DNA from 2 places in the Streptomyces sp. NPDC090994 genome. Region 1 is predicted to be linked to the other one. Evidence: predicted binding sites of a transcription regulator. Region 1 holds the regulator's gene; the other holds the start of a gene.
The links. The regulator HrcA, encoded in region 1, represses chaperone genes, less so after heat shock. The targets are predictions, from matches to a motif close to TTNGCACTCNGNNNNNCNGAGTGCNAA.
Positions count from the first base shown of each region.

Region 2: a site for HrcA is predicted at 2,511-2,537, ahead of groES (co-chaperone GroES). Genes of this name have one in related genera too.

Region 1 is NZ_JBIVWS010000010.1:59,680-64,430, reverse strand. It holds gene dnaJ (molecular chaperone DnaJ) at 107-1,243, opposite strand; gene hrcA (heat-inducible transcriptional repressor HrcA) at 1,244-2,260, opposite strand; gene ACIQR3_RS21480 (MBL fold metallo-hydrolase) at 2,422-3,147, shown strand; gene ACIQR3_RS21475 (DUF3097 domain-containing protein) at 3,182-3,991, shown strand; gene hemW (radical SAM family heme chaperone HemW) at 4,093-4,751, opposite strand, start outside.
Region 2 is NZ_JBIVWS010000001.1:645,616-650,366, forward strand. It holds gene ACIQR3_RS02950 (hypothetical protein) at 1-179, opposite strand, end outside; gene groL (chaperonin GroEL) at 314-1,939, opposite strand; gene groES (co-chaperone GroES) at 2,056-2,364, opposite strand; gene ACIQR3_RS02965 (polysaccharide deacetylase family protein) at 2,621-3,325, opposite strand; gene ACIQR3_RS02970 (polysaccharide deacetylase family protein) at 3,322-4,239, opposite strand; gene ACIQR3_RS02975 (methyltransferase domain-containing protein) at 4,329-4,751, shown strand, end outside.

The DNA.
Region 1 (4,751 bases):
ACCGAATCCGGCCGTCCGCCCCCCGGCCGGGCTCCGCGCACCGCCGTACGGACCTGCGCCGGCGCCCGTCGAACGCCTCCTCCGGCCGCGAGAACGACCCGTCCGCTCAACGCCCGTTGAAGGCGTCCTTCAGCCGGGAGAACAGCCCCTGCTGACCCGGCTGGAACTGCCCCTGGGGCCGCTCCTCGCCACGCAGCTTGGCCAGTTCGCGCAGCAGGCGCTCCTGGTCGGGGTCGAGCTTGGTCGGGGTCTGGACCTCGACGTGCACGATGAGGTCGCCCCGGCCGCCGCCGCGCAGATGCGTGACGCCCCGGCCGTGCAGCGGGATCGACTGGCCGGACTGGGTACCGGGCCGGATGTCGACCTCCTCCAGGCCGTCCAGCGTCTCCAGCGGCACCTTGGTGCCGAGCGCCGCCGCCGTCATCGGGAGGGTGACCGTGCAGTGCAGGTCGTCGCCCCGGCGCTGGAACTGGGAGTGCGGCAGCTCGTGGATCTCGACGTACAGGTCGCCGGCCGGGCCGCCACCGGGGCCGACCTCGCCCTCGCCCGCGAGCTGGATCCGGGTGCCGTTGTCGACACCGGCCGGGATCTTCACCGTCAGCGTGCGGCGGGAGCGGATGCGGCCGTCGCCCGCGCACTCGGGGCACGGCGTCGGCACGACCGTGCCGAAGCCCTGGCACTGGGGGCAGGGCCGGGAGGTCATGACCTGGCCCAGGAAGGACCGGGTGACCTGCGAGACCTCACCGCGTCCGCGGCACATGTCACAGGTCTGCGCCGAGGTGCCGGGGGCCGCGCCCTCGCCGTTGCAGGTGTTGCAGACGACGGCCGTGTCGACCTGGATGTCCTTGGTCGTACCGAAGGCGGCCTCGTCCAGCTCCACCTCGATTCGGATCATCGCGTCCTGGCCGCGGCGGGTGCGCGAACGGGGTCCCCGCTGCGACGCCGTGCCGAAGAACGCGTCCATGATGTCCGAGAAGTTCCCGAAGCCGCCCGCGCCGAAACCGCCGGCGCCGGCGCCGCCGCTCTGCGACAGGGGGTCGCCGCCGAGGTCGTAGACCTGCTTCTTCTGCGGGTCCGACAGCACCTCGTAGGCGGCGTTGATCTCCTTGAACCGCTCCTGGGTCTTCGGATCGGGGTTGACGTCCGGGTGCAGCTCGCGGGCGAGCCTCCGGAACGCCTTCTTGATCTCGTCCTGGGACGCGTCGCGGCGCACGCCGAGTACGGCGTAGTAGTCCGTGGCCACTTATGACTCCGCCAGGATCTGTCCGACGTACCGTGCCACTGCGCGTACCGCTCCCATCGTTCCCGGGTAGTCCATGCGGGTCGGTCCGACCACGCCGAGCTTGGCAACCGCCTCGCCGCCCGAACCGTAGCCCACCGACACGACGGACGTGGAGTTGAGTCCTTCATGGGCGTTCTCATGACCGATCCGTACGGTCACGCCCGGATCCTTCGCCTCGCCGAGCAGCTTGAGGAGCACGACCTGCTCCTCCAGCGCCTCCAGCACCGGCCGGATCGTGAGGGGGAAGTCATGGCCGAAGCGGGTGAGGTTGGCGGTGCCGCCGATCATCAGCCGCTCCTCGTTCTCCTCGACCAGCGTCTCCAGCAGCGTGGAGAGCACTGTGGCGACCGTACCGCGCTCCTCCGCCTCGAAGGCGTCGGGGAGGTCCTCGACCAGCGTCGGCACGTCCGTGAACCGGCGCCCCGCGACCCGGCTGTTGAGCCGCGCCCGCAGGTCCGCCACCGAGGTCTCGCCGAACGGCGACGGGCAGTCGACCATGCGCTGCTCGACCCGCCCGGTGTCCGTGATCAGCACCAGCATCAGGCGCGCGGGCGCCAGCGAGAGCAGCTCCACGTGCCGCACGGTCGAGCGGGTCAGCGACGGGTACTGCACCACGGCGACCTGCCGGGTCAGCTGCGCCAGCAGCCGCACCGTGCGGGCCACCACGTCGTCGAGGTCGACGGCGCCCTCCAGGAAGTTCTGGATCGCGCGCCGCTCCGGGGCCGTCATCGGCTTGACCCCGGCGAGCTTGTCGACGAAGAGCCGGTAGCCCTTGTCGGTGGGGATGCGCCCGGCGCTGGTGTGCGGCTGGGCGATGAACCCCTCCTCCTCCAGCGCCGCCATGTCGTTGCGCACGGTCGCCGGGGAGACGCCGAGGCTGTGCCGCTCGGTGAGGGCCTTGGAGCCGACGGGCTCCTCGGTGCCGACGTAGTCCTGGACGATGGCGCGCAGCACTTGCAGCCTTCGTTCACTGAGCATCGCGCACACCTCCCGGTCACGTCCGACCACTTCCGCCCTGGCACTCACCGCGTGCGAGTGCCAGACTTCCCCGGCCCAGTGTACGGCCGTGGGGTACACCCCCGGCAAGGGCCGCCCCGTGCTGCCGTCCCCGGCGGGCTCGCACCGTTAGCGTCGCCGCCATGACGGTGACTTGGGAAGAGCTGGGCTGGGAGCGGGTGGCGGCCGGGGTGGGGCGGCGCCGGCTGCCGGTGTGGGACTGCACGGCGGGGCTCGTGGTCGGCGGGGACGCGGCGCTGGTGGTCGACGCGGGGTCGAGCCTGGGCGAGGGCGCGCGGCTGCGCACCGAGGCGCAGCGGCTGGCCGGCCGGCGTGTGACGCATCTCGCGCTGACCCACGCCCACTTCGACCACGTCTTCGGGGCGGCGGCGTTCGCGGGGGCGGAGGTGTACGGCGCGGCGGGGGTGGACGCGGTCCTCGGCGCGGGGCGGGCGGCGCTGCGGGCGGACGCGCTGGCCAACGGCCTGGACCGGCGCCGCGCGGCGGAGGCGGTGGACGCGCTGGTGTCCGTACGGCACGAGGTGGGCGGCGAGCGGACCCTCGACCTGGGGGGCGGCCGGCGGGTGCTGCTGGCCGCCGTGGGCCCGGGGCACACGGCGCACGACCTGGCGGTCGTGGTGCCGGGCAGCCCGGCGGTCGTCTTCTGCGGGGACCTGGTGGAGGAGTCGGGGGAACCGCAGGCGGGGCCCGACGCCCTTCCCGGGCAGTGGCCGGCCTCGCTGGACCGGCTGCTCGGCCTGGGCGGCGAGGACGCGCTGTACGTGCCCGGTCACGGCGCGGTGGTGGACGCGGCGTTCGTCCGGGCGCAGCGGGACGCGCTGGCGGCGCGGTTCGGCGTGTCGCTCTGATCACGTCCGTGGCGTTCCTCGTATCGTCAGCGGAATGCGCCAGTACTCCGCCGATCTCACGCCCCCGTGGAAGAAGCCGCAGCCGGTGCCCGAGGTCCCGGCCGATCCCGGGCTCGTCGTGGAGGAGCCCGGCACCGGGTTCTGCGGGGCGGTGATCGGCTGCGAGGCGGGCACGGTGACGCTGGAGGACCGCTTCGGCAAGCACCGGGTGTTCCCGCTGGAGCCGCGCGGGTTCCTGCTGGAGGGCCGGGTGGTGACGCTGGTCAAGCCGTCGTCGGGTCCGGTACGTCCGTCCCGTACGGCGTCCGGTTCGGTCGCCGTCCCCGGCGCGCGGGCCCGGGTGGCCCGCGCCGGGCGCATCTACGTGGAGGGCCGGCACGACGCCGAGCTGGTCGAGAAGGTGTGGGGCGACGACCTGCGCGTCGAGGGCGTGGTGGTCGAGTACCTGGAGGGCGTCGACGACCTGCCGTCGGTCGTCGACGGTTTCGCACCGGGTCCGGACGCGCGGCTGGGGGTCCTGGTGGACCATCTGGTGCCGGGCTCGAAGGAGTGGCGGATCGCGGAGTCGGTGACCAGTGAGCACGCGCTGGTGGTCGGTCATCCGTACATCGACATCTGGGAGGCCGTGAAACCGGCCGCGCTGGGGATCGAGGCGTGGCCGCGGGTGCCGCGCGGGCAGGACTGGAAGACGGGGGTGTGCCGGGCGCTGGGGTGGCCGGAGAACACGGGGGCCGCCTGGCAGCACATCCTGGGGCGGGTGCGGTCCTACAAGGACCTGGAGCCGGAGCTGCTGGGGCGGGTGGAGGAGCTGATCGACTTCGTCACGGGGAGCGGTGGGGCCTGACGTTCTCGTGGACGGCGGACTCGCCGGTGTCCGGTTCGACACCGGCGAACCGGGATCAGGGACCGCACCGCCCCTCGGCAGCGCTTCACCCACCCGAGCGATCAGTCCACCAGGTCCCTGACCACCCCGTCCGCCAGCAGCCGCCCCCGCAGCGTCAGCACCGCGCGCCCCTCCCCGTACGGCCCCTCCTGGAGCAGCCCGTCCGACAGCGCCCGGCGTGACGCGGCGAGGCCCTCTTCGCGGAGGAGGGAGAGCGGGACGCCCTCGCGCAGGCGGAGTTCCAGGAGGATGCGCTCGACGCGGCGGTCCTCGTCGGTGAGGAGTTCGCGCCCGGCGCCCGGGGAGCGGCCCTGCGCCAGCGCCGCCGCGTACGCGCCGGGGTGCTTGACGTTCCACCAGCGCACGCCGCCCACGTGGGAGTGGGCGCCCGGTCCCGCGCCCCACCAGTCGGCGCCCCGCCAGTACAGCTCGTTGTGCAGGCAGCGGCCCGCCTCGGAGGTGGCCCAGTTGGACACCTCGTACCAGTCGAAGCCCGCGGCGGCGAGGGTCTCCTCGGCGATGAGGTACCGGTCGGCGTGCACGTCGTCGTCGGTCATCGGGACCTCGCCGCGGCGGATGCGGCGGGCGAGCCGGGTGCCCTCCTCGACGATGAGCGCGTACGCCGAGACGTGGTCGGGTCCGGCGCCGAGGGCCGCGTCCAGGGAGGCCCGCCAGTCGTCGTCCGTCTCGCCGGGGGTGCCGTAGATCAGGTCGAGGTTGA
Region 2 (4,751 bases), on a different contig from region 1:
ACGCTGCCCGTGTGCAGTCCGGTGATCAGCCAGAGGAAACCGGGCGTGGCGGCCCCGCACAGTCCTTCGCGCTGGCCCGCGAACGCCTCGCGCAGCTCCGGAATCAAGCAGTTCGGATCGCTCTCCACGTAGGTCTGGCCGTACTCGACCCGCACCTCGCCCCTGATCGGTGTACGCACCGTCGCCCCTCCCTCGGTCACCTGTTCACAGCATGCCGCAGGGCACTGACATCGATGCTGATACCCGGGTCCCGGAGACGCCGGTGCCCGGCACCCCACGAGGGGGTGCCGGGCACCGGAAGGGTCGCGCAGCCTCAGTGGCTGTGGCCGTGGCTGTGGCCCGCGGCGGCCGGCTCTTCCTCTTCCTTCTTCTCGACGACCAGGGTCTCGGTCGTCAGGAGGAGGGAGGCGATGGAGGCGGCGTTCTCCAGGGCGGAGCGGGTGACCTTCACCGGGTCGATGACGCCGGCCTTGACCAGGTCGCCGTACTCACCGGTGGCGGCGTTGTAACCGCTGCCCTTCTCCAGCTCCTTGACCTTGGAGACGATGACGTAGCCCTCCAGGCCGGCGTTCTCCGCGATCCAGCGCAGCGGCTCGACGACGGCGCGGGCGACCACGGAGACACCGGTGGCCTCGTCGCCGGTCTTGTCGAGGTTGCCCTCCAGGACCTTGGACGCGTGGACCAGGGCGGAGCCACCACCGGAGACGATGCCCTCCTCGACCGCGGCGCGGGTCGCGGAGATGGCGTCCTCCAGACGGTGCTTGCGCTCCTTCAGCTCCACCTCGGTGGCGGCGCCGACCTTGATCACGCACACGCCGCCGGCCAGCTTGGCGAGGCGCTCCTGGAGCTTCTCGCGGTCCCAGTCGGAGTCCGTGGCCTCGATCTCGGCCTTGATCTGGTTGACGCGGCCCTCGACGTCGGCCTTGTCGCCGGCACCGTCGACGATGGTGGTGTCGTCCTTGGTGACGGTGATGCGGCGGGCGGTGCCGAGCACGTCCAGGCCGACCTGGTCGAGCTTGAGGCCGACCTCCTCGGAGATGACCGTGGCGCCGGTGAGGACCGCCATGTCCTGGAGCATCGCCTTGCGGCGGTCACCGAAGCCGGGGGCCTTGACGGCCACCGCGTTGAAGGTGCCGCGGATCTTGTTGACGACCAGGGTGGAGAGCGCCTCGCCCTCGACGTCCTCGGCGATGATCAGCAGCGGCTTGGAGGAGTTGGCCTGGATGACCTTCTCCAGCAGCGGCAGCAGGTCCTGGATGGAGGAGATCTTGCCCTGGTTGATCAGGATGTAGGCGTCCTCCAGGACGGCCTCCATGCGCTCCTGGTCCGTGACGAAGTACGGCGACAGGTAGCCCTTGTCGAAGGCCATGCCCTCGGTGAAGTCCAGCTCCAGACCGAAGGTGTTGGACTCCTCGACGGTGATGACACCGTCCTTGCCGACCTTGTCCATCGCCTCGGCGATCAGCTCGCCGACCTGGCTGTCCTGCGCGGACAGCGCGGCGACGGCGGCGATGTCGGACTTCTCGTCGATCGGGCGGGCGGTGGCGAGCAGGTCGTCGGAGACCGCCTTGACGGCCGCGTCGATGCCCTTCTTCAGCAGCGCCGGGGAGGCACCGGCGGCGACGTTCTTCAGGCCCTCGCGGACCAGCGCCTGGGCCAGCACGGTGGCGGTGGTCGTACCGTCACCCGCGATGTCGTTGGTCTTGGTCGCCACCTCCTTCACCAGCTGGGCGCCCAGGTTCTCGTACGGGTCCTCGATCTCGACCTCACGGGCGATCGTGACACCGTCGTTGGTGATGGTGGGGGCGCCGAACTTCTTGTCGATGACGACATTGCGGCCCTTGGGACCGATCGTCACCTTCACCGTGTCAGCGAGCTTGTTGACGCCGCGCTCGAGGGCGCGACGGGCGTCCTCGTCGAACTTCAGGATCTTCGCCATGGGAGCGTGAGCCCTCTTCCGGAATGTGGGTTAACGACGCTGCGCCCCGGGCGCCCGGCTTCTTGGTGGTGGCGGGGGCCAGGGGCGCAGCTGAAAAGCAATGTGCTTCGGGTGAATTACTTCTCGACGATCGCGAGGACGTCGCGGGCCGAGAGGACGAGGTACTCCTCGCCGTTGTACTTCACCTCGGTGCCGCCGTACTTGCTGTAGAGCACGACGTCACCGACGGAGACGTCGAGCGGAAGACGGTTGCCGTCCTCGAAGCGGCCCGGGCCCACGGCCAGGACGACGCCCTCCTGGGGCTTCTCCTTGGCAGTGTCCGGAATGACCAGGCCCGAGGCCGTGGTCTGCTCGGCGTCGAGCGGCTGGACCACGATGCGGTCCTCGAGCGGCTTGATGGCAACCTTGGAGCTGGCGGTCGTCACGATCCGACCTCCCCCTTCGGAGATCTCACGGGGTTAACTGTCTGAGGTGGCGACCAGGTCGATCCGTCGTCGCGGGTGCCGGACCTGCCCGTCGCGTTGTTGGCACTCTCCTGGGGGGAGTGCCAGACCTGAGACTATGACCGCGATTAGCACTCGGTCAAGCGGAGTGCCAATCCTCGCGGCGCGTCGGCGGGGATTCGCCGGCGGACGCCGGTTTCCGTGACGCCCCGGCACGGGGGTGCGCGTCGCCGGGACGTCACAGGTGGTCCTCCAGGCGTCCCACCCTCAGCCCCGCCCTCTCGATCTGCCGCAGTACCCGCTCCGTACGCTCCGTCAGGGACGTTCCCTTGGGCCGGTCGGGGTCGACGGCGATGATGTCGCCGGGGCGCAGGCGGGGCTCGCCGTGGGTGAAGGTCAGGGCGCCGGTCGCGTCCGGGGCGGCCCGCCACAGGACGACCGCCGTGATGCCGCAGCCGGCGGCGGCCCGCAGGGTCGCCGTGTCGTAGCGGCCGTAGGGCGGGCGGAAGAGCCGGGGGCGGACGCCGAAGCGGGCCTTCAGCTTGCGCTGCTGGCCGCAGATCTCGGCGCGCTGGCCGGCGTAGGGCAGGCCGCGCAGGGCGGGGTGGTCGAGGGTGTGGTTCTGCAGGCTCGCGCCGACCGCGCGCAGCCGCGCGAAGTGGCCGTACGCCGGTCCGGCGACCTGGTCGGTGAGGAACAGGGTGACCGGCAACCGCCGGTCGCGGACGAGGGGGGGGAAGCCGGGGTCGCGTTCGGCGCCGTCGTCGTAGGTGAGGAAGACGACGCGGTCGCGGGTGGGGACGTGGTCGACGACGGGCGGCAGCCCGCCCGCCGGGCCCCCGCCCGTCCCCGGGCCCGCCGCGGGGGCGCCGGCCGTGGCGCAGGCGGTGAGCAGGGCGGCGGCCAGGGCGGCTCCCGCCGTGGCCGCCCGCCGCCGCCTCACAGGTAGTCCTCCAGGCGGGCCACCGCGTATCCCTCGGCGGTGACCTTGTCCAGGAACCGGCGGACCATGTCGCGCATGGTGCCGTCCCAGTCCTTCGTGCCGCGGAAGTGGGTGAGGACGATGTCGCCGGGGTGGATCTCGCGGTCCCACTCGCGGTAGTCCCAGTGGTCGGCGAAGACCTCCTCGTTCCACAGCGGGACGTGCGTGATGCCGCAACTCTTGGCGGCGACCAGGGTGTCCTGGTCGTAGTTGCCGAAGGGCGGGCGGAAGACGGCGGGGCGCTTGCCGTACTGCTCGCGGATCACCTCCTGCATGCCGCAGATCTCGCGTTTCTGCTCGGCGTAGGAGAGGCCCGGCAGGTAGGGGTGGGTGAGGGTGTGGTTGTTCAGGGTGACGCCGCGGGCCTGCATCTTCTTGAAGTAGGCGTAGTCGTCCTTCACCAGGTAGTCGCTGAGGAAGGCGGTGTACGGGACCTTCAGGTCGCTCATCATCTTCAGGAAGCGGCGGTCCTTCTCGCCGCCGTCGTCGATGGTGAGGAAGACGATCTTCTCCTTGGTCGGGACCGTGGTGAAGACCGGCGGGAGGCCGCGTTCGGCGTGGTCGTCGACCTCGAAGCCGTCGCGGGTGGGGATCTCCGGTTTCTCGGCCGGGGGCGGGGGCGCGGGCAGCGGGGCCCGCTTCAGCCCCCAGCGCTTCGCCGCGGCGTGCGCGGCGCGCAGCTTGCCCGCGTAGGCGTCCAGCGCGCGGGCCGGCGGCGCCTTGAGGGGCTGGCCGGCGGCGGGCCGCACCTCGGAGGAGCCCAGTGCACAGCCCGGGACGAGAGTGGCGACGGCGAGCACGGCGAGACCGCCCCGGACGCGCGCCCTCCCCCCGCGACGTACCCGATTTTTGTCATTTTGTACTACTGCTCGCATGGTGCCGGATCCTCGCAGCCGCCGGACCGTCAGCCCGCCCGACACGCGACCGGAGGTGAACGGTCCACCGCCTGGCCCACAATGGCCCGGTGAACGACCTCGACGCCCTCCTCGCCCTCGACACCCCCGCCGGCCGCGACCTGCTCGACCAGGTGCGCGACACCGATCCCGCCGAGGAGCTGGCCGTCGCCACCCGGCTGCGCCGCACCCACCCGGCCGACCTCGTCTCGGCGGCCCTGGGCCAGGCGCGGCTGCGGCAGCGGGCGGTGGCGAAGTTCGGGGCCGAGGACGCCGGGCGGATGTTCTTCACGCCCAACGGGGTCGAGCAGTCGACGCGGGCGAGTGTCGCCGCGTACCGCGCCCGGCGCTTCACCGAGCTGGGCGTGACCTCCGTCGCCGACCTGTGCTGCGGGATCGGCGGGGACGCGATCGCGCTGGCCCGGGCCGGGATCAGGGTGCTGGCGGTGGACCGGGACCCGGCGACGGCCGCCGCCGCCCGCGCCAACGCCGAG